3 regions of the Buttiauxella agrestis genome follow, and region 3 is predicted to be linked to each of the others. Evidence: predicted binding sites of a transcription regulator. Region 3 holds the regulator's gene; each other region holds the start of a gene.
What was found. Region 3 encodes LexA, which represses DNA repair genes until DNA is damaged. Its sites were predicted from a motif close to TNCTGTATGTACATACAGNA; they were not measured.
Positions count from the first base shown of each region.

Region 1: the regulator LexA is predicted to act here: its motif matches at 6,597-6,616, upstream of umuD (translesion error-prone DNA polymerase V autoproteolytic subunit).
Region 2: the regulator LexA is predicted to act here: its motif matches at 1,738-1,757, upstream of DY231_RS14245 (metal-dependent hydrolase).

Region 1 covers NZ_UIGI01000001.1:1,466,147-1,476,294, forward strand. Annotated here, with positions in the region: gene galK (galactokinase) at 1-201, opposite strand, end outside; gene galT (galactose-1-phosphate uridylyltransferase) at 205-1,251, opposite strand; gene galE (UDP-glucose 4-epimerase GalE) at 1,261-2,277, opposite strand; gene modF (molybdate ABC transporter ATP-binding protein ModF) at 2,490-3,971, opposite strand; gene modE (molybdenum-dependent transcriptional regulator) at 4,048-4,839, opposite strand; gene DY231_RS07000 (AcrZ family multidrug efflux pump-associated protein) at 4,968-5,117, shown strand; gene DY231_RS07005 (DUF445 domain-containing protein) at 5,164-6,444, opposite strand; gene umuD (translesion error-prone DNA polymerase V autoproteolytic subunit) at 6,661-7,044, shown strand; gene DY231_RS07015 (Y-family DNA polymerase) at 7,047-8,327, shown strand; gene DY231_RS07020 (EAL domain-containing protein) at 8,292-10,148, opposite strand, start outside.
Region 2 covers NZ_UIGI01000001.1:2,990,616-3,000,763, forward strand. Annotated here, with positions in the region: gene hxpB (hexitol phosphatase HxpB) at 75-743, shown strand; gene kduD (2-dehydro-3-deoxy-D-gluconate 5-dehydrogenase KduD) at 900-1,661, shown strand; gene DY231_RS14245 (metal-dependent hydrolase) at 1,775-2,365, shown strand; gene DY231_RS14250 (L-cystine transporter) at 2,498-3,889, shown strand; gene DY231_RS14255 (tetratricopeptide repeat protein) at 4,020-4,706, shown strand; gene cedA (cell division activator CedA) at 4,743-4,982, opposite strand; gene katE (catalase HPII) at 5,140-7,398, shown strand; gene osmE (osmotically-inducible lipoprotein OsmE) at 7,451-7,789, opposite strand; gene nadE (NAD(+) synthase) at 8,046-8,870, shown strand; gene yddG (aromatic amino acid DMT transporter YddG) at 8,933-9,823, shown strand; gene hutU (urocanate hydratase) at 9,828-10,148, opposite strand, start outside.
Region 3 covers NZ_UIGI01000001.1:4,632,647-4,642,794, forward strand. Annotated here, with positions in the region: gene DY231_RS21900 (cupin domain-containing protein) at 1-278, opposite strand, end outside; gene zur (zinc uptake transcriptional repressor Zur) at 388-903, shown strand; gene DY231_RS21910 (CsbD family protein) at 966-1,175, opposite strand; gene dinF (MATE family efflux transporter DinF) at 1,334-2,665, opposite strand; gene lexA (transcriptional repressor LexA) at 2,739-3,347, opposite strand; gene DY231_RS21925 (diacylglycerol kinase) at 3,456-3,824, opposite strand; gene plsB (glycerol-3-phosphate 1-O-acyltransferase PlsB) at 3,951-6,380, shown strand; gene ubiA (4-hydroxybenzoate octaprenyltransferase) at 6,466-7,338, opposite strand; gene ubiC (chorismate lyase) at 7,338-7,847, opposite strand; gene malM (maltose operon protein MalM) at 8,021-8,977, opposite strand; gene DY231_RS21950 (maltoporin) at 9,125-10,148, opposite strand, start outside.

The DNA.
Region 1 (10,148 bases), 3.2 Mb from region 3:
GATGACACGCACCATACGGTCGTCACGTTTCGAGCAACTGATTACTGTCTGATAGTCGATTGCGCAAGGCAGCACGAAACCGTCGTTATAATCGGTGTGTTCGCCAATCAGATTTACGCGCCCCGGAGCCTGAATGGTGTGGGTCGCCGGATAGCCAAACTTTTCGGCAAAGATGTGTTGGGTATTATCTTTCAGACTCATTTTTTATTCTCCGGATTGGCGAAAGTGGATATCGGACACTGCACGCAAGCGTTCTGCGGCTTGCTCTGCGGTTAAATCACGTTGAGTTTCAGCCAGCATTTCATAGCCGACCATGAATTTACGCACCGTCGCACTTCGCAGCAATGGCGGATAGAAGTGGGCATGTAACTGCCAGTGACTGTTTTCTTCACCCGTAAACGGTGCGCCGTGCCAGCCCATAGAATAGGGGAATGAGCACTGGAACAGGTTGTCATAACGGCTGGTCAGCTTTTTCAACGCGACGGCTAAATCACTGCTTTGCTCAGCCGTTAAATCGGTGATGCGCAGGATATGTGTTTTTGGCAGCAGCAGCGTTTCGAACGGCCAGGCAGCCCAGTAAGGCACCACCGCAATCCAGTGTTCGGTTTCAACAACCGTGCGGCTGCCATCTTTAAGCTCGCGCTGTGCGTAATCGAGCAGCATTGGCGAGCCATTTTCCGCAAAGTATTCGCGCTGCAATACATCTTCACGCGCCACTTCATTGGGCAGGAAGCTATTTGCCCAAACCTGGCCGTGCGGATGCGGGTTGGAGCAACCCATCGCCGCGCCTTTATTTTCAAAAACTTGCACCCACGGGTAGGTTTGACCTAAGTCCGCAGTCTGTTCTTGCCAGGTTTTCACCACTTCTTCCAACGCGGCGACAGAAAGTTGCGGCAGCGTTTTACTGTGGTCGGGCGAAAAACAGATAACCCGGCTGGTACCGCGTGCGCTTTCACAACGTAACAGAGGATCGCTGCTTTCAGGTGCATCCGGGGTGTCTGTCATCAGCGCGGCAAAGTCGTTAGTAAAAACAAATGTGCCGGTATATTGCGGATTTTTATCGCCCGTTACGCGCGTATTACCAGGACACAAGAAACAATCCGGATCGTGCGTCGGTAAGGTTTCTTGGGACGGTGTTTCCTGCGCCCCTTGCCATGGGCGTTTAGCCCGATGCGGGGAAACCAGGATCCATTGTCCGGTCAGTGGGTTGTAACGACGATGTGGATGATCCACCGGGTTAAACTGCTCCATCACATTTCCTTAGTCTGGATAACCTTGAGGATGGCGAGATTGCCAGCGCCAGGTATCATCTGCCATTTCTTGCAGAGTCCGGCTGACACGCCAGTTAAGTTCTTGGTCGGCTTTGGTGGCATCTGCCCAATAAGCGGGGAGATCGCCTTCACGGCGCGGGGCAAAGTGATAATTCACCGGTTTCCCGCAAGCGGTACTGAAAGCGTTGATCACATCCAGAACGCTGCTACCAACGCCTGCGCCGAGGTTATAGATATGCACGCCAGGCTTACCTTGTAGCGTTTGCATGGCTGCAACATGACCATCGGCTAAATCCATCACATGAATATAGTCGCGGACACCTGTGCCATCTTCAGTTGGGTAATCATTACCAAACACCGCCAGCGAATCGCGACGCCCGACGGCAACCTGCGCGATATACGGCATCAGGTTGTTTGGAATACCTTGCGGATCTTCGCCCATATCCCCTGACGGATGCGCGCCGACCGGGTTGAAGTAACGCAGCAAAGCCACGCTCCAGTTTGGCTGGGCTTTTTGTAAATCAGCCAGAATCTGTTCAACCATCAGCTTGCTACGACCATACGGGCTTGCAGGCGTACCGGTCGGGAAGCTTTCAACGTAAGGGATTTGTGGCTGATCGCCATAAACGGTGGCGGAAGAGCTGAAGATGAAGTTGGTGACGTTGGCGGCGCGCATCGCAGAAATCAGGCGCAAAGTGCCGGTGACGTTGTTGTCGTAATATTCCAGCGGCTTGTTAACCGACTCGCCTACCGCTTTAAGCCCGGCAAAATGGATAACAGCATCAATTTGATGATCGTGGAAAATTTCAGCCAGTAAGGCTTCATCACGAATATCGCCATCAATAAACAGCGGGTGTTTTCCGCTAAGGCGTTCAATCACCGGCAGCACGCTGCGTTTACTGTTGCAGAGGTTATCCAAAATCACGACATCGTGGCCATTTTGCAGCAGTTGCACACAAGTGTGACTGCCAATGTAACCGCTACCACCTGTTACCAATACTCTCATTTTTCGCTCCATTGCGCGTATGGTATGTAATAAACATAGCATAACAGAGATGCGAAAAGTGTGACACGGGCTAAATTAGTGGAATCGCTTACACTAATGTTTCAGGCACACTCAAAAGCCACAAAAGTGATTATAAAACAAATAGGTGCCGTAGGGATGTTGCGGGTTGTCTGAAAGTAGGGTGGATAAAATCCACCCTACCGATGAAGTGTTTAACGCGCGGCGGGTAAATGTTCAAACTGATAGCGATAAGCGTCGCCGTCAGCCACGAAAGTTAACCGTCTGGTGATGCATTCCGGTGCGTCTTCCGCATGGTGAGAAACAAACAGTAACTGGGTTTCTCCTTCGCCAATCAAGATATCAATGAAACGGCGCACCAGCTGACGATTCAGTGGATCAAGTCCTTGCAGCGGTTCATCGAGAATCAGCAGTGTAGGGTGTTTCACCAGTGCACGCGCAATCAATGCAAGACGCTGTTGGCCCCATGAAAGACTGTGGAAAGGCGCATCTGCAGTCGCGTTGTCCATGCCGAGCATGTTCAGCCATTCACGGCCGAGTTTTTGTTGGCGATCGGAAACAGCCTGATAGATGCCAATCGAGTCAAAATAGCCTGAAAGCACCACGTTTCGCACCGTTGTACTGACGCGGTAATCCAGATGCAAATTACTGCTGACGTAGCCAATATGCTTTTTGATATCCCAGATGGTTTCGCCGCTGCCACGCCGACGACCAAACAGCGTCAGATCGTTGCTGTAACCCTGAGGGTGATCGCCCGTGACCAGACTTAATAACGTCGATTTCCCTGCACCGTTCGGGCCGACGATTTGCCAGTGTTCCCCAGGGTTTACCGTCCAGGACAGTTTGTGCAGGATAGGCCGGTCATTGTATTCCACCACACCATCACGCAGTACAATGCGTGGCTGATTTTCAGGCAGCGTATAACGTGCGCTCGGATCGTCAGCCTCCGGCAGCGCCACGCCTGCCAGTTTTTCGCTGTGAGCCAGTTGTGCAATCAGCGCCTGTTCCAGTAGCTTTTGTTTTTCACCGACTTCAATCAGCGCACAATCTGCCAGCACGCCAGCGTTTTGTATAAAATCAGGGATCTCATCAAAGCGGTTAAGCACCAATACGACGGTGTAGCCCTGCGTACTCAATTCACCTAATAATGCGGCAAGTTGCTCGCGGGATTTCACATCCAGTCCGTCAAATGGCTCATCAAAAATAAGCAAATCAGGCTGAGGCATCAGCGCCTGGCAGAGCAGGGCCTTGCGCGTTTCACCTGTGGAAAGGTATTTAAAACGACGAGTTAATAACGATGTGATGCCGAAAAGCTCCGCTAACTGTTGGCAGCGGACTTCATCTTTGATTTCATCCTGAATAATTTCCGCCGTGGTGCGACCGGTATCGTCTTCATCAGGACTCAATAAATCGGTGTTATTTCGCTGCCATTCATCGCTGACTAACTTTTGCAGTTGCTCAAAAGAAAGGTGGGCAATCCGGGTGAATGTGCACTGGCGCTCGCCCTTTTGCAGGGGGAGTGAACCGGCTAATGCCCGGGCAAGGGCTGATTTACCGCTGCCGTTGGCACCCACAAACGCCCAGCTTTCACCGGCGTTAATGGCTAAATCATTGAGGGCAAGAGTTCGGGTGTCGCTAAGGTGAAAGACTCCTTGCGAAATTTGCAACGTCGACATAAACCATCCCATTTTTTGCAGTGATTAAGCCCAGATTTACGGATTGCCTGTGGTGTTGTCAATTCGCTGCGCGGTTTTAGCACAGAGTGGCGATAATCACGCGATCGGCATTAAAAAATGCTATGACTTCAGCACCTTCCACCAGTTTCTGGATTTCCACTACAGTGTTCGGCACGGTAGCGCACAGCGTTTGCCCGTCAGGCAATTGCACCAGCACTTCGCTTTGCTCAGCCCCTTGCTGAATATTGCTGATAATACCGGGGAGCTGGTTGTCTGCACTGCTGGCACGTTTTGCATCAGTGGTAATTTCCACCCACGGCGCTTTAATCAGTACCAGAACTTCTTTGCCTTCGCTTAAACCCAGGCGTTCTGCGCTCTGGCGCGTAATGGCTGCCTGCAAACGCGTCGAGCCATCAGCCAATAAAATATCAACGTGTTGCTGTACTTGTTCGCTATCACGACGTAAAACGGTGCCGAAAAGCTGGTTGCGAGCGCTGGTTTGTAGAGAAAAACGAGAAATTGCAGCGAGCAAACTATCGAGCGGTAGCGCGTCATCACGCAGCACATCGAAGGCTTTTTGTTGGATTTGCGCGAGCAATTCATAAAGCTGAATCAGACGTTCACCGTAATGCGTAAGAACCGCGCCGCCGCCGCCTTTACCGCCTGTTGCTCTATCAACTAACGTCTCAGCGCTCAGTTGATTCATCTCATTGATGGCGTCCCAGGCACTTTTGTAGCTAATGCCCGCAAGTTTTGCGCCCTGGCTAATTGAGCCGGTATGTTGTATTTGTTTAAGTAGCGCGATACGACGTGGATCGGCGAACAGCCGCTGCTGGAGTTTCAGCGTCAGTAGAATTTCAGCTTGCATAACCTCTCCGCAATAAAGAAAACGCCATTTTCCTCTATTGCGTGGGGTTGGGCAAATCGCACAAAAGGAGAGTGCGTTTTTCTGTCAGGTCGTTAGAATAGCCGCTCTCACTTTTGTTGGAGGCATCCATGTTAGAGTTATTGAAAAGCTTGGTGTTTGCCGTGGTCATGGTGCCAATCGTAATGGCGGTGATTCTCGGTCTTATCTATGGATTGGGTGAAGTCTTTAACGTCTTCTCAAAAGTCGGTCACAACGACCAACCGAAAAAAAACCATTGATTTCCTAACGCCCGCATCAGCGGGCGTTGCATTTCTTCTCTTCCCTTCAGAAATTCAGCAACGGCAATACTGCCGGGATCTGTGAAAGCAGGTACAGCACCAGTCCGATAGAGCCACCAACCAGCGTGCCGTTTATGCGGATAAATTGTAAATCTTTGCCTATGTTCAGCTCGATTTGCCGCGACATATCCTGTGCATCCCAGCTTTTGACCGTATCGCTAATATGGCGAGTCAGGAAAGTGGCGAACTCAGGCGCCATTTTCTGCACCGCTAGCTCCAGATGCTCATTAAGTGATGTGCGCAACGCGCTATCGGCAACCAGTGTCTCTCCCAACCACTGACCAGCCTCTGCAATGCGCTTTTTCACGCGCGAATCTTCAGAATTAACATCCACTTTCAACCATTCGCGCAAATCGCCCCACAGCTCGCCCAGATAGCGGTTAAAAGCCTCATCTTCTTTCAAATAACTTTTTATGCTGTCGGCTTTTTCAGCCATTTGCGGCGAGTTTTTAAGATTGTCGATGAGCTTTAACGTCGCGCGATCAAAAGCCTGACGGATCTGGTGCCCCTGATCGTGGCTGACGTCATCCAGAAACGAATTGACCGCACTGGAAACCAAATCGGCGCTGTGCTCCCCCAGCCATTCGGTGGGTAATACTTTGGCCTTGCGTGGGTGCTCTGTTTCCAGCCAGCGGACAATCTGACGGGCGATAAAGGCCCGCGTGCTTTCACGTTTTATCAGCGCCAGCATCTGGGCAATGACCGAGTCGAGTAACTCCTGATGGCGGTTATTTTTAGTCAGGCTTTCCAGCAGCAGAGCACTGGAATGGGTCAAATCGACCTTATCGATGGCCTTGTGAACCGCCTGGCGGATTAAGCGTTGGATGCGCGTATCGTCAGTTAAGTCTAAAAATGCGCTCATCACCTGCAACAGATGTTGCCCGACGCGTTGCGCATTGTCGGGCTTGCTGAACCACTGACCAATCATGTGCGCCGGTTCGTGGCGGCGAATTAAGGCGATCAGGGACTGGGTATCAAGGAACTTCTCCTGCACAAAAATGCCCAGGTTTTCACCAATGCGATCTTTATTGCGCGGAATAATCGCCGTATGACGAGAGATGAAGGGAATCGGCACGCGATGAAACAACGCTGCCACGGCAAACCAGTCAGCGAGTGCACCCACCATGGCGGCTTCGGCGATAGCTTTTAAGCCGCTCACCCAGAATCCCGGAGGTAAAAAGAGGGTAGTCACAAACGTTACAGCGGCAACCAGCAGTAAGGACAGCGCAAGGCGCTTGGTGCGTTTTAGTTCAGCTATTTTCTCCATTAACTAAGCATAGAACGGCACGGAGCGGATCGGTAGAACAAATTTGCGTTGCGATTAATCTCGCTCGATTTCGAACAACTAAATTTTCCACACCTTCAAATCGTTATAAGAATCTTCCTGCAATCGACTTGCCTGGAGCGTTTATTTAACGATACTGTATGTATATACAGTAATTCTTTGTGAGGATTTTATGGCACCGCTAACTCTTTTTATTTTCTGTTCATCAACAGGTTACGGAGCGTAACTATGGGCGCATTTCCATCACCTGCGCAGGATTATGCCGAACAGAGCGTCGATATTCGTCAATTAGTGGATGAACATCCGACGGCCACATACTACATGCGGGCATCGGATGATTCGATGATTGAAGGGGGGATCAGCAATGGCGATTTGCTGGTGGTCAATAGCGCCAAAACCGCGGTGCATAACGATATTGTGATTGCCGCGGTGAATGGCGAATTCGTCGTCAGACAATTGCAACTCAGACCCGTAATTCAGCTCATGCCGCTTAATCGCGCCTGCAAACCTATTCACCTCGGTTCAGATGAGGCGCTTGAGGTATTTGGCGTGGTGACTTATATCGTGAAATCAACGAGGTAACTATGTTTGCCCTGGTTGATGTAAACAGTTTTTACGCAAGTTGCGAAACCATATTCAGGCCTGACCTGAAAGGCAAACCGGTGGTGGTTTTAAGTAACAACGATGGTTGCGTGATTGCGCGAAACGCCGAGGCAAAGAACTGTGGTGTGCAAATGGGCGGCCCATACTTCAAGCAGAAAGATCTCTTCCGACAACAAGGCGTGACCGCTTTTAGCAGTAATTACGAGTTATATGCTGATATGTCACATCGCGTCATGATGACGCTGGAGGAAATTTGCCCGCGGGTTGAGATCTATTCAATCGACGAGGCTTTTTGTGATTTTTCTGGCATGAGTCATTGCCGCAATCTGAAAGATCTTGGCCGGGAAATCCGTTCTACTCTTTCGCAGCGCACGCATTTAACGGTAGGCGTGGGGATTGCCCAGACAAAAACGTTAGCCAAACTTGCTAATCACGCAGCAAAACAGTGGCCGCTGGAATCGGGTGGCGTTGTCGATCTGTCCGGTCGTGAGCGGCAACGCCAATTAATGGCGGCGTTTCCGGTTGGCGAAGTCTGGGGAATTGGTCGTCGAATCAGTAAAAAACTTGAAGCGATGGGGATTAAAACGACCTTACAACTGGCGGATGCAGATATCCGTTTTATACGTAAACATTTCAGTGTCGTGCTCGAGCGCACGGTTCGTGAGCTGCGTGGGGAATCTTGTCTGGGATTTGAAGAGTTTGCTCCCACGAAACAGGAAATCATCTGCTCGCGCTCATTTGGAGAGCGGCTGACTGAGTATGAACATATGCGTCAGGCTATTTGCAGCTATGCGGCACGTGCCGCAGAAAAGCTCAGGGGCGAACACCAGTATTGTCGTCATATTTCTGCTTTTGTTAAAACATCCCCTTTCACGGTGAATGAACCTTACTACGGCAACCAGGCGATGGTGAAACTCCTTACCCCGACGCAGGACACCAGAGATATTATTGATGCGGCGACACGCTGCCTGAACACCATCTGGAGAGACGGGCACCACTATCAAAAAGCAGGGGTGATGCTTTGTGACTTTTTCAGCCAGGGGATCGCACAACTCAACCTCTTTGATGAAAACCCGCCGCGAGCCAACAGTGAAATGCTGATGCAGGTGATAGACGACATTAATAAGAAGAAAGGCAAAGGGACGCTTTATTTTGTGGGGCAGGGGATTGAGCAGCCGTGGCAGATGAAAAGAGCGATGTTGTCACCGCGATATACGACCCGGCGTTCAGATTTGTTGAGGGTTAAATCGGGGAACATGTGAGGGGCTCATTTTCTTATGCTGTTCCGTTAACAACTGGCACACCACATTGCCCGGTAATGGGCGATGGAAAAAATAACCCTGGCAAAACTCAATACCCGCCATTTGCACTTGAGCTAATTCGTCTTGTGTTTCAACGCCTTCAATAAGAATTTCACATTTAACCACCATACATAACTTCACCACTTGTCGCAGGAAGTTAAATCCATCGGGTTTAGCGAGGCCCAGCACCATTGATCTATCTAATTTTATTTTATCCAGAGGATAACGAGTCAGATAATGCAGGGTTGAATAGCCAGAGCCAAAATCATCCAGCGCGATTTTAATACCCAAACTGCGCATCTTTTCCAGAACCTCTGCGACACGCACCGGCTCCTGCACCTTTTGTGATTCAGTAATCTCAAATTCCAGCTGCCATCCTGTGGGGAGTGGCTTTGTCAGCACCTTGCGAACCACATTCAGCAATCTGTAATCGACCAGTGTCTGAGGTGAAATATTGACGGACAGCGTCATGTCTTCGGCATCAGACATATTCTCCCGAACATAATCTAAAGCATGTTCCATCACCCAGAAATCCATCTCCGGCATCAACCCTGTTCTTTCATAATATTTGAGGAAAACAGGCGGCGTTATTTTCCCGTTATCGCTCTGATGGCGAATCAGAACCTCAAGGGCAACGATTTTATGATCGGATAAACGCACCTGTGGCTGGAAATAGAGAATGAACTGGCCGCTGGTTTGCAGTTTCTCAATTTGTCTTTGGGCTTCAATGTAGCTATTCCCTTCAACAATATGGCTGTAATTCGGCACCATCTCAAAATCGGTAGGCTGAGTCATATTCATCTCACCCGTGAGTAAATCCAGGTCGGGATTGTCGGGAACCGATTGTTTAAGTGAAGTGGTAACGAAGGGGCGATAAATAACGACCCCAAGGCTAATAATCAGAAGATACAAAAACACCGCGCTCACAGAGTGGCCGCTGGCGAGCCAGACTTTGACTGGAGAAGGCGTTGACCAACTGACGATTTCGGAAATCCGTGGAACCATGTCCAGATAAGTTGCGCCGTATGCGACCAGGTAAGACATTAAGGGGACAAGGACAAACGGGATAATCATGACGGGGTTCAGGACAATCGGATAACCAAAAATGAGAGGCTCATTGATATTAAAAAGTGCCATGGGTGCCGCTACGCCTAACAAACGGCGATGGGGGCTTTTGGCTTCCATGAAAATACAAATTATCAAACTCACGGTATTACCCGTTCCGCCAGCATTGCACCACATATCGTAGAATACAGGGCTGAGAATATTCAGCGGGTGATGAAGAGTATGCCAGTCATTGATATTTATTTTTTGTGCCGCAGTAAAAGCAACATCAATATCCAAAAATAGATAATAACCGTGAAGGCCAAAGAACCATGGCACCGTACGCAACAGAACATATGAAATGCCATGTAAAAAATCTTTTGGATAAAAATACATGGACAAGTCACTGAGAAAATCCATCCCGCTTTTCAGCCAAATGGCAGCACCCAGTTTAATGGCACAACTAAAGAGCGCAATAATACCCAGCGTGGCAAAAAAAGAGATGATATTCGTGTAGCTATTGTCTTTCCATGAGCGGAGTTTTAGCAGATTCTCACTCACCACTTCTTGTAGGTAATTGCCGAAGACTCCAGAGGCCAGCGCCATTGGGATACTGATGTCTAAGAAGAACTGTGCATTATCATCAAGGATTCGGCGGAAGATCATCAAGGTGCTGATGCTTAGTGCAATACAGTAAATCTGTGAGAGACGGTTTCTGACAGCCCAGTGAACTGCGAC
Region 2 (10,148 bases), 1.6 Mb from region 3:
CGGTGGCATCAACGCGTAATTCCAGCTATTCATAAGGGATCTTATTGGTAATGCACAAAGACAGGAGTCGATAAATGGCTGCAACGCGCCAGATTTTAGCTGCAATTTTTGATATGGACGGTTTGCTGATTGATTCAGAACCATTATGGGACGAGGCGGAGCTGGAGGTCATGGCGAGCTTGGGTGTGGATATTTCGCGCCGTTGCGAACTGCCCGATACGCTCGGTCTGCGTATCGACCTGGTGGTTGATTTATGGTTTGCCCAACAACCCTGGAATGGCCCAGGTCGCGAAGAAGTCACCCAACGCGTTATTACGCGTGCGATTAGCCTGGTTGATGAAAAGCGCCCCATTTTACCCGGCGTTCGCGAAGCCATTGCGTTATGTAAAGCGCAGGGTCTGAAAGTCGGTCTGGCTTCAGCATCGCCGCTGCATATGCTCGAGCGCGTCCTCGAAATGTTTGACCTGCGTGACCAATTTGATGCCATTGCGTCCGCTGAACATCTACCGTACAGCAAGCCACATCCGCAAGTTTATCTCGATGCTGCCGCAAAACTGGGAGTTGATCCGCTGACGTGTGTCACGCTCGAAGATTCGGTTAACGGCATGATTGCCACCAAAGCGGCCCGCATGCGGTCGATTGTGGTTCCAGCCGAAGAAAACCGTAGTGATGATCGCTGGTGCCTGGCAAATGCCAAACTCTCCTCGCTGACAGAATTACGCGCCGAACATCTGCTGGGTTAATCATTTTAAGGTGCGGGGCTACCCCGCATCCTTCTCAAAACACTACCTGCGTCAAAATTATTGAAACATCATTTCAATTAAGTTTGAGTTTCTGCAATCCCCTACCTATCCTTTATTTACACGCGCAAATGCGCATTTCCGGATACCGGGGTAACTATGATTCTCGATGCTTTTAATCTGCAAGGTAAAGTCGCTATCGTCACGGGTTGTGATACCGGGCTTGGCCAGGGAATGGCGATTGGCCTTGCCGAGGCTGGCTGCGACATCGTCAGTGTGAACCGCAAAGTCCCGCAAGAGACAGCGCAAAAAGTTCAGGCGTTGGGCCGACGTTTTATGGCAATCCAGGCCGATTTAAGCCAGCAAGACGCCATTGCCAGTATCGTAGAACAAGCCGTCGCCGGTATGGGGAAAATCGATATCCTGGTCAACAACGCCGGCACTATTCGCCGTGAGGATGCCCTTGAATTCAGCGAGAAGAATTGGGATGACGTGATGAACCTGAATATTAAATCGGTGTTCTTTCTCTCACAGGCGGTAGCAAAGCAGTTCATTAAGCAAGGAGGCGGCGGCAAAATTATTAACATCGCTTCCATGCTTTCGTTCCAGGGCGGTATCCGCGTCCCCTCTTATACGGCATCGAAAAGCGCAGTCCTGGGTGTCACGCGTCTGCTGGCAAACGAATGGGCGCAACACAACATTAATGTGAATGCCATCGCTCCGGGATACATGGTGACCAACAATACTCAACAGCTCCGCGAGGATGAACAACGCAGCCAGGAAATTCTCGACCGTATTCCCGCAGGCCGCTGGGGGCTTCCTGCCGACCTGCAAGGCCCGATTGTGTTTCTCGCATCCAGCGCTTCTGATTACGTCAATGGTTACACCGTTGCCGTCGATGGAGGCTGGCTAGCCCGCTAAACATGCCGCCGCCGGGCAATCGGCGGTTGCAAAATGTTACGCCGTCACCTCTTCCGTCTACTGTATAAAAACCCTATACTGTATGAATCGACAGTTTTCATCCAGGTAGCATCATGACGGCGGAAGGCCACCTTCTTTTTTCCATTGCCTGTGCAGTATTTGCTAAAAATGCTGAACTCACGCCAGTGCTCGCTCAGGGCGACTGGTGGCATATCGTGCCGTCAGCAATTTTGACCTGTTTACTACCGGATATCGACCATCCCAAGTCATTCCTCGGCCAACGCTTACCCTGGATTTCCAAACCGATTGCCCGCGCCTGCGGCCATCGTGGTTTTACACACAGTTTGTTCGCGGTGTTTGCAAGCCTTGCGTTGTTCTATCTCAAGGTGCCTGAAACCTGGCTCATCCCCGCCGATGCGCTGCAAGGCATGGTATTGGGCTATTTAAGCCATATTCTGGCGGACATGCTGACACCGGCTGGCGTTCCACTGCTCTGGCCGTGCCGCTGGCGCTTTCGTTTCCCGATAATCAGGCCGCAAAAAGGCAATCAGCTTGAACGCGCCTTATGCATGGTGTTATTCGGTCTGGCTGTGTGGATGCCGCAAAGCGTGCCCGATAACAGCGCAGTGCGCTGGTCATCACATATGATAATTTCGCTGCAAATGACCTTTAATAGTTTTTTAAATAACCACCTGGAACAATAATTAGACGAAATAACTCAAAATGTAATAATCAATTCCTTTTGAATATAAGACTCGTTCTGAGCTTCTGGTACGATTTACCCAATAAAGATGGCAAACAGTCCATCTATTGGTAAAACACTCAGGAGATACGGGATGAACTTTCCACTTATAGCGAACGTTATCGTGTTCGTTATTCTGCTGCTGTTGTTGGCGCAAACTCGCCACAAACAGTGGAGTCTGGCGAAGAAAGTACTGCTTGGTTTAGTGATTGGTGTGGTCTTTGGCCTTGCACTGCACACCATTTATGGCGAAGACAGCCCAGTACTGAAGCAATCTATCCAATGGTTCAACATCGTCGGCAACGGCTATGTACAACTACTGCAAATGATCGTGATGCCATTAGTGTTCGCCTCAATTCTGAGCGCGGTTGCACGTCTGCATAACGCATCGTCTTTGGGAAAAATCAGTTTCCTGACCATCGGCACTTTGCTGTTTACCACGCTGATTTCAGCGCTGGTCGGTGTTTTAGTCACCAACCTGTTTGGTTTGACGGCTGAAGGCCTGGTACAAGGGACTGCGGAAACTGCGCGTCTGAGCGCCATCGAAACCACTTACGTGGGCAAAGTGGCCGACCTGAACGTGCCACAGCTGATTCTGTCCTTCGTACCGAAAAACCCGTTTGCTGACCTGACCGGTGCGAATCCAACTTCCATTATTAGCGTGGTAATTTTCGCCGCCTTCCTGGGTGTTGCTGCACTGAAATTGCTGAAAGATGATGCCCCGAAAGGTGAACGCGTCCTGGTGGCGATTGATACGCTGCAAAGCTGGGTGATGAAGCTGGTTCGTCTGGTCATGCAACTGACTCCGTACGGCGTGCTCGCCCTGATGACCAAAGTCGTTGCCGGTTCAAACTTGCAAGACATCATCAAACTTGGCAGCTTCGTGGTCGCGTCCTACCTCGGCCTGGCGATCATGTTCGGTGTGCATGCGATTCTGCTGGCGGTTAATGGCGTTAGCCCACTGAAATACTTCCGTAAAGTGTGGCCAGTGCTGACCTTTGCCTTCACCAGCCGCTCCAGTGCTGCAAGTATCCCATTAAACGTTGAAGCGCAAACGCGTCGTCTGGGTGTTCCTGAATCTATCGCAAGCTTTGCTGCATCCTTTGGTGCGACCATCGGTCAGAACGGTTGTGCGGGTCTGTACCCGGCAATGTTGGCCGTAATGGTAGCGCCTACCGTGGGTATCAACCCGCTGGATCCGGTATGGATTGCAACGTTAGTCGGTATTGTGACCGTTAGCTCCGCAGGCGTGGCCGGTGTGGGCGGCGGTGCAACCTTCGCCGCACTGATTGTACTGCCAGCGATGGGCTTGCCGGTCACTTTGGTCGCATTGTTGATTTCTGTTGAACCGCTTATCGATATGGGCCGTACCGCCCTGAACGTCAGCGGCTCCATGACTGCCGGTACTATCACCAGCCAGTTGATGAAACAAACCGATAAAGAAGTCATGAATAGCGATGAAGAAGCAGAACTGGCGCATCGCTAACCAGTAGCTAAATCACCGCAGAATCTGCGACAATAAAGCGGCTCCCAAAACAGGGGGCCGTTTTTTTATTTATAACTTAGAGCGCCCGCATAGGGAGCCAAACCCGATTACCGCCTACGGAATTTCTTTCATGAAACGATTGTGCATTCTGATGTTCTTTTGTTTATCAACCGCCTGGGCCGAAACGCCCGACAGCCCCTATTTAAAGCAGGCTAAGGCAGGCGACAGCCGCGCTCAGTTCTATCTTGCCGATACCCTTTTTAGCGCAGGCGAATACCAGCAGGCTGAAGACTGGGCTGCAAAATCTGCGGCGCAAGGTGATGCTGATGCACTCGCCCTTCTGGCGCAGTTAAAAATTCAGAACCCGGCAACGGCGGATTACCAACAGGCTAAATCATTAGCTGAACAGGCAGTACAACGGGGCAGCAAAACCGGCGAAGTCACGCTCGCACGCCTTCTGGTAAACACACAAACCGGTAAACCTGATTACCCTGCTGCCATAAAGCTGCTGGAAAGCGCATCGCAGGACCTTGAAAGTGACTCCGCGGTGGATGCGCAGATGTTCTTAGGTTTGCTTTATGCCAATGGCGTGGGCATTCCCCAGGACGATGAGCAAGCCACATTCTGGTTCAAGCGCAGCTCGGCACTCTCCCGCACCGGTTATGCCGAATACTGGGCGGGCATGCTGTTTTTAAACGGTGAGAAAGGGTTTATTGCGGCCAATAAGCAACGAGCGTTGCAGTGGTTAAACCTGAGCTGTATGGAAGGTTTTGATACCGGCTGTGAAGAGTTTGAGCAAATCAGTAACGGCGGGTAAACCCGCCATTACGGCAACACCAAATCCGATAATCCCTCAGGAAATCTCGTTTTCATGTCTGACTTGCATCGCCCAACGTTGAGCCGCCTCCGGTAACGTAAAGGGCGGTGACTGGCGGAACGCATTCCCCACCAGCACAAATGCCACATAGCGATTGCGTAGCATCCACACATCCTTAAATCCTTCTACACGCCAGGCATGGGCTGGCGGCACGGGTTCAACACGCGGTTGATACGTAATAACGGGGCGAGTATTCGGTTGGCGCAAAGGTTTCATAGGCAATGGAATCAAAACTAAATTGATGAACAACTTCACTATGATAGCGGAGAACTGCCCTTCTCGTCTCGCGTTGAGATGACCTTGTCCTATAGTTAAAGATGTTTTGATCATACAAAGCATCTTTATAACAAGACTAAATCAGGAGAAGTGTTCAATGTCGACGAACGATAAACATCCGCTTAGCCACAATGCACCGATACATGACGCCAATGAATCAAAACCCGGAATGGATTCGCTGGCACCCGAAGACGGCTCACATCGCCCTTCCGCAGAACCCACGCCACCCGGCGCACAGCCCACCGCTGCGGGGAGTTTCAAAAGCCCGGACACTTCCAATGAAAAGCTGAAATCGCTCGATGTGCATCGCAAAGACGGTGAAAACTTCCCGCTCACCACCAACCAGGGCGTGCGCATCGCCGACGACCAAAATTCACTGCGCGCAGGTACGCGTGGGCCTACGCTTCTGGAAGATTTTATCCTGCGGGAAAAAATCACCCATTTTGACCATGAGCGTATTCCCGAGCGTATCGTTCACGCCCGCGGTTCAGCCGCCCACGGCTATTTCCAACCGTATAAAAATTTATCGGATGTCACCAAAGCCGATTTCTTATCCGACCCTGACAAAATCACCCCGGTATTCGTTCGATTTTCTACCGTCCAGGGCGGCGCTGGCTCCGCCGATACCGTGCGTGATATCCGTGGGTTTGCCACCAAGTTCTACACCGAAGAAGGGATTTTCGATTTAGTCGGCAACAACACGCCGGTGTTTTTCATTCAGGACGCGCATAAATTCCCGGATTTTGTCCATGCCGTTAAACCCGAGCCGCACTGGGCTATCCCGCAAGGCGGCAGCGCCCACGACACCTTCTGGGATTATGTTTCGCTGCAACCCGAAACATTGCACAACGTCATCTGGGCGATGTCTGACCGTGGCTTACCGCGCAGTTACCGCACCATGGAAGGTTTTGGGATCCATACCTTCCGCATGATAAACGCCGAGGGCAAAGCCACTTTCGTGCGCTTCCACTGGAAACCAACCGCCGGAAAAGCCTCTCTTATCTGGGATGAGTCGCAAAAACTGACGGGCCGTGACCCGGACTTCCACCGTCGCGACCTCTGGGAATCTATCGAGGCAGGCGATTTCCCGGAATACGAACTGGGACTGCAATTAATTCCAGAAGAAGATGAATTTAAGTATGACTTTGACCTGCTGGACCCCACTAAACTGATCCCTGAAGAACTGGTTCCGGTTCACCTGGTGGGCAAAATGACGCTCAATCGCAACCCGGATAATTTCTTTGCCGAAAACGAACAGGCGGCGTTCCATCCGGGCCATATTGTTCCTGGACTCGATTTCAGTAATGACCCGCTGTTGCAGGGGCGCTTGTTCTCCTACACCGATACGCAAATCAGCCGTCTGGGTGGGCCAAACTTCCACGAAATCCCGATTAACCGCCCAACCTGCCCGTATCACAACTTCCAGCGTGACGGCATGCACCGCATGGATATCGACAGTAATCCGGCAAACTACGAGCCGAATTCAATTAACGATAACTGGCCGCGTGAAACGCCTCCAGGCCCGAAACGCGGAGGTTTCGAAAGCTACCAGACGCGCGTTGAAGGGCATAAAATCCGTGAGCGCAGTCCATCGTTTGGCGAATATTACTCACATCCGCGCCTGTTCTGGCAAAGCCAGACGCCTGTTGAACAACAGCATATTATCAGCGCGTTTAGCTTTGAATTATCCAAGGTCGCCAGACCCTATATTCGTGAACGCGTGCTCGATCACCTCACGCGTATCGATATTTCCCTCGCTCAGCCGGTTGCGGAAAACCTGGGCATCGAACTGTCACACGAGCAAATGCACGTCGCACCACCGAAAGACGTCAACGGATTGAAGAAAGACCCGAGCCTTAGCCTGTATGCGGTGCCGAGTGGTTCCGTAAAGGGCCGCGTAGTGGCGATTTTGCTCAGTGAAAAAGCCAATGCAGCGGATGTGCTGGCGACCATGAAAGCATTAAAAAATGAAGGCGTGCACACCAAATTGCTGTTTGCCCGTATGGGTGAAGTGGCTGCTGATGACGGTTCCCTATTGCCCATCGGCGCAACCTTTGCGGGTTCACCTTCGGTCACAGTCGATGCGGTCATTGTGCCGGGAGGCGACCTGAGTTCAATTCTCGATAATGGTGATGCGGCTTACTATTTACTGGAAGCCTATAAACACTTGAAAGTGATTGGTCTCGCAGGAGATGCCCGCCAGTTCAAATCTAAACTGGCGATTGATGCGCAGGGTGAAGAAGGTGTTGTAGAAGGTGACGCTGTCACAAAATCATTTACCGATGATTTCCTGAAATCTTTAGCCGCCCACCGCGTCTGGTCGCGGCATAACAAAATCGCTCATATCCCGGCATAAGCCATAAAAAAAGCCGCCACATTAGTGACGGCTTTTTCAGAAATAACGGGAATTATTTCTTAGTCTGCGGATCGGTATCGTACTCAGCACAAGTCTGATAACCCGAATTCATCACATGCCCGGTGTCATCAAGGGCGACGAAATAAGTTTCTGTTTTGCCATCGCGCTGGCCAAGAATATAAGTCTGGCAAGTCCCACGCGCGTGAATCATGGTCACTTCAGAAGAAGGCTTGCCGGCCACCTGCTGCACTTGCTCACGGCTCATGCCTTTTTTCACATCTTTCACGACTGGCGTCGTAACCTGATCTTTTGTGCGGTCATATGCCGTACAACCCGCAAGCATAGTCATCACCGCTGCTGCACCTAAAATTCCTGCAAAAGTCTTGTTCATATTTTATCCTCGTTTTTCAGGGTATTGCTCATGCGTGTTAGATAAGCCTGGAATATAAAAGAGGTTTTATCAACTAAGCAGACCAAATGAACAAATTTTAGGATTATTATACAAAACACCATGTTAGCGCCAAATCGCTCTAAATCGCGCCAAATGGTTCCCATGCCCCCGCATGAGTCTTGTCGTTTTACCTACAAAAGGTTAGTTTTAATCAATCTACCTGCACGCGCAGGTGAATTTCAATCGGAGGGTTTAAATGGCTCTGCAACAAGAGATTATCCAGGCACTAGGGGTTAAACCGCAGATCGATCCTGCACAAGAAATTCGTGTCAGCGTCGATTTTTTGAAAGCCTATCTGAAAAAGTATCCCTTTATTAAATCTCTGGTGCTGGGCATCAGCGGCGGTCAGGATTCAACCTTGACCGGCAAACTGTGCCAGACCGCCATCAGCGAACTGCGCGAAGAAACCGGTGACGAGAGCTACCAGTTCATCGCGGTGCGCTTGCCGTTTGGCGTGCAGGCCGATGAGCAAGACTGCCAGGACGCCATCACCTTTATCCAGCCCGACCGCGTGTTAACCGTGAACATCAAAGGTGCCGTGCTGGCGAGCGAACAAGCGCTGCGCGAAGCCGGTATCGAACTGAGCGATTTTATTCGCGGCAACGAAAAAGCCCGCGAGCGTATGAAAGCGCAATACAGCATTGCCGGAATGACCAAAGGCGTGGTGGTTGGGACTGACCATGGCGCAGAAGCGGTAACAGGTTTCTTCACCAAATACGGCGATGGTGGCACCGATATCAACCCAATCTTCCGTCTGAACAAACGTCAGGGCAAAGCGCTGCTTAAAACCCTGGGCTGCCCGGAGCATTTATATCAGAAAGCGCCAACGGCTGACCTCGAAGACGATCGCCCTTCTCTGCCTGACGAAGCCGCACTGGGTGTGACTTACGACCAGATTGATGATTACCTTGAAGGCAAAACGCTTGATGAAGGCACCAGCAAAATCATTGAAGGCTGGTATCTGAAAACCGAACACAAACGTCGCACGCCGATCACTGTGTTTGATGATTTCTGGAAATAACTTTTTCTGTAAATAGCGTCGGATGGCGCTTCGCTTATCCGACAAGACTTATCTGGAAACCCATGGATAGCGCTGCAAAACGCGCCACGGCCTTTGGCCTGCTGGCCATTCTCCTCTGGAGTACCTCGGTTGGTTTACTGCGAAGTATCAGCGAGCATTTTGGCCCCGTCGGCGGCGCGGCGCTGATTTATACCGTCAGCGCCCTTTGCCTGTGCCTGGCTCGCGGTTTACCCAAAGTCCGTGAAATCCCTCAGCGATATTTATGGATTGGCGGGGCATTATTTGTCACTTATGAAATTTTCCTCGCCTTAGCGATTGGCCTTGCACACACCCGCACGCAGTCGTTAGAACTCGGGATGATTAATTACCTGTGGCCGAGCCTGACCATCTTACTGGCGCTATTTATCAACCAGCAACGTAGCAGCTTGTGGTTATGGCCGGGGCTTGCACTTTCGCTTGCGGGTATTGTGCAGGTGATGAAAGGGGATGGAGTCTGGTCGCCGCTGCAAATGTGGCACAACATTCTCGATAACCCGCTGGCTTACGGCCTGGCGTTTGCCGCAGCACTCATTTGGGCGCTGTACTGCAATATTACGCGCCGCTGGAGTGACGGAAAGAACGGCGTTTCATTGTTTTTTTGCGCCACCGCTGCTGTGCTGTGGGTGAAATTCGCCTTCGTGAGCGAAGCGCCGATTCACTTTACGCTGCCTGCAACGCTGCAACTGTTGTTTATGGGAGCTTCCACGGCAATAGCCTATTCGGCCTGGAACCACGGCATTCAACGCGGGAATATGACGTTACTGGCTACGGCATCGTATTTCACGCCAGTGCTTTCGGCGTTAATGGCGAGTTTGTGGTTGGGTCTGCATCCGGGTTGGGGGTTTTGGCAGGGTGTGGTTATGGTGGTGGCCGGATCGCTTCTGTGTTGGCTCGCGACCCGGCGTTACAGTTAAGGCGTTATTTCACCATCGGGAGTTTTAAATCATGCTCCCGCGCGCATTCAATGGCGCTCTCATAACCCGCATCGGCGTGGCGCATCACGCCGGTTGCCGGGTCATTCCACAGCACACGCCCCAAACGCACCTCCGCTTCCGGGGTACCATCGGCCACAATCACCACTCCGGCATGTTGCGAGAAGCCCATCCCCACGCCGCCGCCGTGATGCAAACTCACCCAGGTTGCACCGCCCGCAGTATTTAACAACGCGTTGAGCAATGGCCAGTCCGAAACCGCATCAGAACCATCTTTCATGGATTCCGTTTCACGATTGGGCGAAGC
Region 3 (10,148 bases):
ACACTATCACCTGGTTCCAGCGCATAGAGGTGCCCGTTAATCCACACTTGTGGATGCCCTTCCAGGACATAAGCAAACTCTTCTTCACTGCTTTCGGCATGGGGATAAGAAGTCCGGCGGCCGGGTAGCAGGCGTTCGTGATGAATCCCCAGGCGTGTTAAACCTAGTTTGCGAGCCAGCGGCGCGCCAATGGAAAATAATTCAGTGCTATCGGGATAGGTTGAATCATCTTCACCTTCCAGTTCTTTCCAGTGGCGAATGCAATCAGGTTTATTCATAACAAACTCCGGGATAGTCATCTCAAAAGGATGTGACCAGAATGGCGCACCATTCGGCGTTTTTTGCGCATTGTGGTAAAGTGTAGGGCTAATCTACAGGGGAATGCTGATGGACATCACGACTTCACAAAACGTGTTAGCGCAGGCTGAAAAACTATGCGAGCAGCGTAATGTGCGCCTGACGCCACAACGCCTTGAAGTGCTGCGTTTGCTGACACAGCAGGCAGGTGCAATCAGCGCTTATGACTTGCTGGATTTACTGCGTGCCAGCGAACCGCAAGCTAAACCCCCGACGGTGTATCGTGCGCTCGATTTTCTTCTCGAACAAGGTTTTGTACACCGTGTAGAGTCAACCAACAGCTATGTTTTATGCCATCTTTTTGATCAACCGACTCACTCATCAGCCATGTTTATCTGCGACCGATGTGGCGCGGTGAAAGAACAGGGTGCGGAAGGCGTAGAAGATATTATGCAGCAATTAGCAGCCCAATCAGGCTTTGCTCTGCATCATAATGTTATTGAGGCGCATGGATTGTGCAGTGCTTGTGCGGAGGTTGAAGCGTGTAGCCACCCGGAAGCGTGTGGGCATGACCATTCGATTCAGTCAAAGAAGAAGTCGCGTTAGGGTATTTGGTACGTCCGTGTACCTGGGCAGGGCTGAGAGTTAACACATCTGAGGGAAACTAATTACCAACGGTATTTGTTGCGAGTTTCCCAATCAACGACCTCTTCCTCTGCCTTATCCTTTTCATATCCATAACGTTCCTGGATTTTGCCGACAAGCTGATCGCGTTTCCCTTCAATGACGGTCATATCATCGTCAGTCAGTTTGCCCCATTTCTCTTTTACTGTGCCTTTGAACTGTTTCCAGTTACCGCCGATTTCGTCTTTATTCATAATAATATCCTCATCGTTCGGTGAAAAATTACTAACAAAAAATTACCATCGTCCGGGTGCTTCCGTTTGGCTGACACCCTGTTTCTGCTGGACGTGGAAATAATTGTAGTCAAGGATATGGCGGTATGGGGAAAACTAAGAATGTTTAACCTAACGGCTTAATTTTGAACATTGTTAAACCAGGTGTTTTTCTGCCAGTGGCGACGCCATATCCAGCCCAGCGACAAACCTCGTAACGCAAGGAATACAGCCAGCGAAAGCCACAGCCCGTGGTTGCCTAAATACGGTACGGTAAACATCGACAGGCCAAAGCCCAACGCCGCGACAGCCATGCTATTGCGCATTTCAGTCCCTCGAGTTGCACCAATAAACATGCCATCAAGCAAATAGCACCACACGCCGACAACGGGTAAAATTATCTGCCAATACAAATAGATATCCGCTTGCCGTTGCAGCTCAGCAATTGACGTCAAAAGGGAAACAATTTGCTCACCCAACAAGGCATAAACGGCGGCGAATGCCAGCGCGACTAAACCTGCCTGGCGACATGCAGCCCCCCAGACTTCGAGTAATTGCCCCCGATTTCTGGCCCCATAAGCCTGCCCGGAATGCGCCTCAACGGCATAGGCAAAACCATCGAGCGCGTAAGCGGTGAAGGTCAGCAACGTCATTAGTACCGCATTCACCGCGACGATTTCACTGCCCAAACGCGCGCCAAAGATGGTCACGGAGGCAAAGCAAATCTGTAATAACAGCGAGCGGAGCATGATGTCACGGTTAAGCGCCAACAAGCGCCGAACATTACCGCGCCAAGCCTGTTTGAGTATTTCACCACTGATTCCACGCAGGCCCATGACCTTTTTCACCATGAGCAAGCCGATGATAAATGTGGCGTATTCAGCCGTGACGGTAGCGAGTGCAGCCCCCTGAACATTCATATGCAGCCCCATCACCAGCCACACGTCGAGCACAATATTCAGAACGTTACCGACCACTAACAAGATAACCGGCGCGCGTGCGTATTGAACGCCCAGCAACCAGCCGAGCAAGACCAAATTAGCCAGGGAAGCCGGGGCGCTTAGCCAACGAATCTCAAGAAAACGTCGCGCTTGATAGAGCACATCCTGATTACCACCGACAATACGCAGAGCCAGTGAGATTAGCGGTTCGCGCAGCAAGACAATGGCAATACCCGCTCCGAGTGCCAGCAATAAAGGCTGAACCAGTGCGCGAGCTAAAGCGGAGGGGTTGTTTGCACCAAAGGCCTGGGCGGTTAAGCCGGTGGTACTCATGCGCAGAAACAGCAATAACATAAACAGGAAGCTGGTTGCTGTCGCACCAATGGCAACGCCGCCCAAATAAACAGGACTATCCAGATGACCAATAACGGCGGTATCGACAAGGCCAAGCAGCGGGACGGTAATGTTGGAGAAAATCATGGGTAAAGCGAGGCGCCAGAGCGCACGATCCGCTGTGGAGAATAATTGCATGACCTCTCCTGAAGGAGATCAAAGAGAATTAAGACAGTGATGCGCACTTAAATGCGCATCACCTAAAGAGATTTTACAGCCAGTCACCGTTGCGAATTACGCCAACAGCCAGCCCTTCAATCGAGAAGTTATGCTCGCGCAGGTCAACCACTATCGGCTCGAATTCGCTGTTTTCTGGCAGCAGGTGAACGGTATTCCCCTGCTGTTTCAAACGTTTAACTGTCACTTCATCATCAATGCGCGCCACCACAACCTGGCCGTTACGCACATCCTGAGTTTTATGCACCGCCAGTAAATCACCGTCCATAATACCGATGTCTTTCATAGACATCCCACTGACGCGCAGCAGGAAGTCGGCATTCGGTTTGAACAGTGAAGGATCTACCTGGTAATGGCCTTCGATATGCTGCTGCGCAAGGAGTGGTTCACCCGCAGCGACGCGCCCAACCAGCGGGATGCCGGTGATCTCTTCCACCAGCAAGCGAATGCCACGCGAAGCGCCGGAAACAATCTCAATCACGCCTTTACGGGCGAGAGCTTTTAAATGTTCTTCAGCAGCGTTCGGTGAACGGAACCCCAGACGTTGAGCAATCTCGGCACGTGTCGGTGGCATGCCGGTCTGGCTGATATGATCCCGAATAAGATCAAACACCTCTTGCTGCCTGGTAGTTAACGCTTTCATTCCGCCCCCTGGGTGTTTATACAGTTATGCTGTGAGTATATACAGTTAAAGGCGAATTTGGAACCACAAATTAAGCAAAAAACCAGGCACTTAACTATTCTGGAAAGACTATCGCAAATGCTGCCAAAGCAGCGTGACCCAGGTAATTACTGCAAGGATAATGGCGATTAATACAGCGGCTGAGCCCATATCTTTCGCTCGCCCGGAAAGCTCGTGATAGTCAGTACCAACACGGTCAACGAGGGCCTCAATAGCGCTATTGAGGATTTCGACAATCATCACCAGCACGACTGAACCAATCAGTAAAATACGGGTAATAGGGTCAACATCTAACCAGCAGGCAATAGCGATGGCGATGACAGCCGAAACGCCCTCCTGGCGGAAAGCAGCTTCGTTGATCCAGGCCGCTTTTAGCCCTTTCCATGAATAGCCTGCAGCTTTGATAATACGGGTAAGTCCAGTGGTACTACTCGCCATTTTGGGCAACCTTTTCAAATTATTTGCATCAATGCTTGTCAAAATTATAACGCCACAGAAATCTGGGTCAGATTCTGATATTCTTGCGGCGAATTTGCATCATTAACCTGAGGCTTTACATCGTTTATGTCAGGCTGGCCAAGAATCTACTACAAATTACTTAATTTACCATTAGGCGTTCTGGTAAAGAGCAAGTCTATTCCGGCAGATCCACAAGCCGAACTGGGCTTAGATCCCACACGTCCAATAATGTACGTGCTGCCCTATAACTCAAAGGCGGACTTATTAACCCTGCGCGCTCAATGCCTCGCGCATAACTTGCCCGACCCTCTCGAGCCGTTAGAAATCGACGGAGCGGTGCTGCCGCGCTATGTCTTTATCCATGGCGGGCCGCGTGTATTCACTTATTACACGCCAAAAGAAGAGTCGATCAAGCTGTTCCATGATTACCTCGATTTGCACCGTAGCAATCCAAATCTGGATGTGCAGATGGTGCCTGTTTCGGTCATGTTTGGCCGTTCACCGGGGCGCGAAAAAGGCGAAGTGAATCCGCCATTAAGAATGCTCAACGGCATTCAGAAATTCTTCGCCGTCTCCTGGCTTGGCCGCGACAGCTTTGTGCGTTTTTCTGCACCGGTTTCGCTGCGCCAGATGGCAACCGATCACGGTACAGATAAAAAAATCGCTCAGAAACTGGCGCGAGTGGCACGTATGCACTTCGCACGTCAGCGCCTGGCGACTGTCGGGCCGCGTCTGCCGGTACGCCAGGATCTGTTTAACAAACTTCTGGCATCAAAAGCTATCGCCCGCGCGGTAGAAGACGAAGCGCGTAGCAAGAAAATCTCCCATGAAAAGGCGCAGCAAAATGCTGTCGCGCTGATGGAAGAAATTGCGGCCAACTTCTCTTATGAAGCCGTTCGTTTGACCGACCGCGTGTTAGGTCTGACGTGGAACCGTTTGTACCAGGGCATTAACGTTCACAACGCTGAGCGTGTGCGCCAACTGGCTCATGACGGCCACGAGATTGTCTATGTGCCCTGCCACCGCAGCCACATGGACTACATGCTGCTGTCTTACGTGCTTTATCACCAGGGGTTAGTTCCTCCGCACATCGCGGCGGGTATCAACCTGAATTTCTGGCCAGCAGGCCCGATTTTCCGTCGCCTGGGCGCGTTCTTTATTCGCCGTACCTTTAAAGGCAGCAAACTCTATTCCACCGTGTTCCGTGAATATCTTGGCGAGCTGTTTAGCCGTGGCTATTCCGTTGAATACTTTGTGGAAGGTGGGCGTTCCCGTACCGGGCGTTTGCTTGACCCGAAAACCGGCACGCTGTCGATGACCATTCAGGCCATGCTGCGCGGCGGTACTCGTCCAATTACATTGGTGCCAATTTACATTGGCTACGAGCATGTAATGGAAGTGGGGACTTACGCCAAAGAACTGCGCGGTGCGACTAAAGAAAAAGAGAGCTTTATGCAGATGGTGCGCGGGCTGAGCAAGCTGCGTAACCTCGGCCAGGGCTATGTGAACTTCGGCGAACCGATGCCGTTGATGACATTCCTCAATCAGCGTGTTCCTGAGTGGCGTGATTCAATCGATCCAATCGAAGCGATTCGCCCGGCGTGGCTGACGCCAACGGTCAATGAAATTGCTGCCGAGTTGATGGTGCGTATCAACAATGCAGGGGCGGCAAATGCCATGAACCTGTGCTGTACCGCATTACTTGCGTCGCGTCAGCGTTCACTTACTCGTGAACAATTGACCGAGCAGCTCAATTGCTACTTGAGCCTGTTGCGTAATGTGCCGTATTCACCAGATGCGACTACGCCAGACCAGTCAGCAGAAGCACTGATTGAACACGCGTTGCAAATGAACAAGTTTGAAGTAGAGAAAGATACTATCGGTGACATCATCATTCTGCCGCGTGAGCAGGCGGTACTGATGACTTATTACCGTAACAACATCTTGCATATGCTGGTGTTGCCTTCTCTGCTGGCCGCGATTATCACGCAGCATCGCCACATTTCACGCGGAGAGCTTCTGCGTCAGGTCGAATTACTCTACCCGATGCTGAAAGCTGAGCTTTTCCTGCGCTGGGAAAAGGCGCAGCTTGTCAGTGAAATGGACGCGCTGCTCAATGAGATGGTTCGTCAGGAACTGATTACTCTTGCGGGTGATGAAGTACTGATTAACCCGGCTCGTTCACGCACTATGCAGCTTCTGGCTGCGGGTGTTCGTGAAACACTGCAACGTTACGCGATTACTTTCTGGCTGTTGAGCGCTAATCCGTCCATCAACCGCGGGACACTGGAGCGCGAAAGCCGCACCGTTGCCCAGCGCTTGTCTGTTTTGCATGGTATTAACGCACCGGAGTTCTTTGATAAAGCCGTGTTCACCTCGCTGGTATTAACCCTGCGTGATGAAGGCTATATCAGCGATACCGGGGATGCGGAGCCAACCGAAACCATGAAGGTCTACCAGATGCTGGCTGAACTGATCATGCCGGATGTGCGTTTGACGATTGAAAGTGCAACCTCGCAGGCTGCGACTGAGTAAAACGAAACAGGCGGGGAAACCCGCCTGTTTTTTTAGACTTGTAGGGCGTATAAACGAAGTGCCATCCGCCATTTAGTTTTTGATATCAAAAGTGCAGGTAACTCAGCACCAGGCCTATAAACAACACCAGCCCAACGTAGTTATTATTCAGGAATGCACGGAAACAGGCGTCACGATCGCGGTTCGCAGTCAGACGTTGCTGATGGATAAATAGCGCGCCCGCCAGAGCAATCGACCAGTAAAACGCCCCGCCCAACCCGTTCAGCCAGCCAATCACTGCCAGCAGTACCATCACCGAAACCTGCAAAACACCGATGATAAAATTGTCATAGCGCCCGAACAGTATCGCCGTGGATTTAATGCCAATTTTTAAATCGTCATCGCGATCGACCATTGCATATTGGGTGTCGTAAGCCACGGCCCAGCAGATGTTAGTCAAAAACATCAACCAGCAACTCAGCGGAACAGACTCACTCACCGCAGCAAATGCCATTGGGATTGACCAGCCGAATGCCGCACCTAACACCACCTGCGGCAGGTGGGTATAGCGTTTCATAAACGGGTAAACCCAGGCTAATGCCAGCCCCGCTACCGATAACAAAATTGTCATGGTATTGAGTGTCAGCACCAGTAAAAACGACAGCAGAACCAACACAGCAAATAAGATGCGTGCTTCTTTCTCGCTGACTGCCCCACTCGGCAGTGGCCGGTGCGCAGTGCGTTTGACATGCCCATCAAATTTACGATCGGCGTAGTCGTTTACCACGCAACCCGCAGCGCGCATCATCCAGACGCCAGCGATGAACACACATAAAATGGTCAGCGGCGGCACACCCGGTGTCGCTAACCACAACGCCCATAACGTGGGCCATAGTAATAAAAGCGAGCCAATCGGCTTATCAAGCCGCATCAGGCGTTGATACGCCTGCCATTTGCCTTGTTTCAGACTCCACTCCATTATTTTTCCTCTACATACAGCGGGGATGCGGGGAGAAACAGCTCGGTCAGCACTAATGGTTTTCCGGCTAATCTCAGGCGGGAACGACGCCCCCACAGCTCCTCATTGCGGCCAATCTCAATGAAATCCCGTGTCAGGGAAGATGCACTAAACAGGTAACGTCCAAGAGGTGTGGTTCCGAGTTGCTGCAATGCAAGCTCTGGCCCCTCGAGGGTAGATTCAGGAACGATGGTTCGCCCCAAAAGCCAGGGTTCATCGTCACCGCAGAGCATGATTTCACGCAACCAGTAACGTTTGGCTTCAGGCAGCAAATCAGCTTCGGGGATATCGGCGCGCGAATCGAAAAAACCTTCACGCACAATACGCACGCTGACTCGCGAGCAATATTGTTCAAAGCGCTGGGTCATTGAATCTTCAAGCAACAACCAGTCAAGAAGCGATGCACTCAGCCCCTCGGGGATCGTAGCCTCAAAGCGTAAGGCGCGCAGTGGCGAAAGCGCGTCAGACATGTGAATTTCTCCGAAACAAAACCGAAAGTCATTGTAACGCAGAATAGGTATGGCGGGGCAGGAAAAGCACAACAAGCGTTTAACAATGCCGAGTCAACTTGAAGGATGAAGAAGGAAAAAAGGTGCGCCAGGCGGCGCACCAAACCTCAAACATCAGCACTGCGGGGAGACGGTCACCCCTTGCCTTTTACACTGCTGATAAAAGTTTTACGGGCAGTCGTCGATCCCAGGCGTTCAGCTTCGTCGAGCAGTTTCAGGGCTTTGTCTACATCGCCTTTCGCTACTGCATCTTTGATTGCCTGGTTGAAGTACGTTTCGGTGTCACTTAGCACTGGCTCAGATTTTTTGGCAGGTGCTGCTGCGGCGGGTGCCGCCACTGGCGCGGCAACGGCTACCGGGGCAACGTATGTTGCGGCTGGCGCTGCGGTATTACCCACAGTGACCGGGCCTGGGCCGGATGAACCAAATAACGGTCCAACCAGAATGCTGGAGCTTGAAGAGGTTTTGACTTTCACTTTCAAGAGGCCGTCAGTGGTATGGCGGGCAATCGGGTCTGGAATATCCGGTACAGCGTTACCCGTGCCTTTTGCATAGGCTTTTGCCGGGTCGAGCATTTTGGTGGTTTGCTGTGTGTCTTTGTTGGTGGTGAAAACTAATAAATATACTTTTTGCTGACCCAGCGCAGGCGTCAGTTTAATCGTCCCTTCCAGGCGGTCGGCTGACATCACGCCAGGCTCCTGGTAGGTAAAGTAGCTCGACGGGAAATAGGCAGCAGGCGTCAAGTTCTGGTCAAGAACCAACACGTTCGGCGCAAATACCCCATTTTGTTTCACTTCACTGGTCAGCGTAATGTTCAGCTCACCAATATTGGCCGGCACGCTATAAGCCGCAACGGGGCCAGTAATATCGCCAGCACTCAGACGCTGTCCGGCGATAGAAAGATCGGTAGTTTGGGTTTTCGACTGATCCACTGGCGTCCATTGCAACTGTTGGAGTGCAGAAGCTGGGACGGCGGGAGCGGCCGAAATATCCTGTGGAACGATGTTGACGTCAGCCAGGCTTACGGCTGGCAGGCTTGCAAACAATCCCGCTGATAAGCAGATTGCGACGAGACTTTTTTTCATTTTCATTGTTATAACCTCGAGTGGAAGTCGATGAAAAGGTAGCCAGGCAATAGCGCTTTTCATCTGAAACGAGTATTGGCATACAAGGGTAATAATGATGAGGAGCCCAGTGGCGAGCCCCTCATCGAGTCATAACATCAGGTTAAAGCAGTATTACCACCAGATTTCCATCTGGGCACCGAAGGAGAACTCATCGCTGTCGCCGCGACCGAAGGACATGCCGTTAAAGCCGTCGCTGGTTGCTTTGCCAAAGTTTGGGTTGCCAGCAGCGCTGCCAGTGGTGTCATAACCCCATTTCTCATCCCACTTCGCATAAGTTGCGAAGACACGAATTGCCGGACGGGACCAGATGCTGTCGCCTGCCTGCCATTGTTGTGCCAGGGTGATTTTGTACTGGTTGTTGGTGTCGCCGGTGTTCTGGGACTTCACGTTGTCGTAACCGACTTCCAGCAAGGTACTCATGATTGGCGTCCATTTGTACATTGGACGGATACCGACGGTCCACCATTGGGTGCCGTTGTTGTTATCCCAGCTGATGTCCTGGTACATACCCACATACATCAGGTCCCAGTTGTCAGCCAGCGTCACAGCACCGTGGTCGATAACGCGCAGCAAGTGACCGTTGTTGTTGATGCCATAAGCGTACGGGCTACCGTCTTCGTTGTTGCCAAGACCAATACCGCCACCCTGAGACAGGCCTTTACCCTGCGAGGTCATGGAGTCAGTCGCGTACTGTACAACGAACTTGTTATAGCCTTTCAGCATGCTCTGGGTGTGTTCTGCGGTGAACATCCAGCCATCTTTAGAGGCTTCTGGCTGCAGATAGTAGTCGTCGTTAACGTTGGTGTGACCGTAATCAACACCGAATTCCAGCGTACCGCCTGGGTTAACTTCCATCTGACCTAAACGCACGTCGAAGACGTCGTTCGCAGTCGCTGTGGTGTAATCGCGAATATTGTCGCTGCCGAATGTAGAAGAACCACCCGCTTCAGTAGAACGTGTTGCAGCCAGGGAAAGTTTACCGAAGCCTACGTCTACGTTTTCCAGACCTGCACCCGGACCAGAAATATCCCAGTAGTAGAAGTCGATCATGTGTACGTCATGACGTTGATAGAAACGCTTACCGGCCCAGATAGTTGCGCCTGGCAGTGCATCAATCAGGTTTTTACCCTGCACG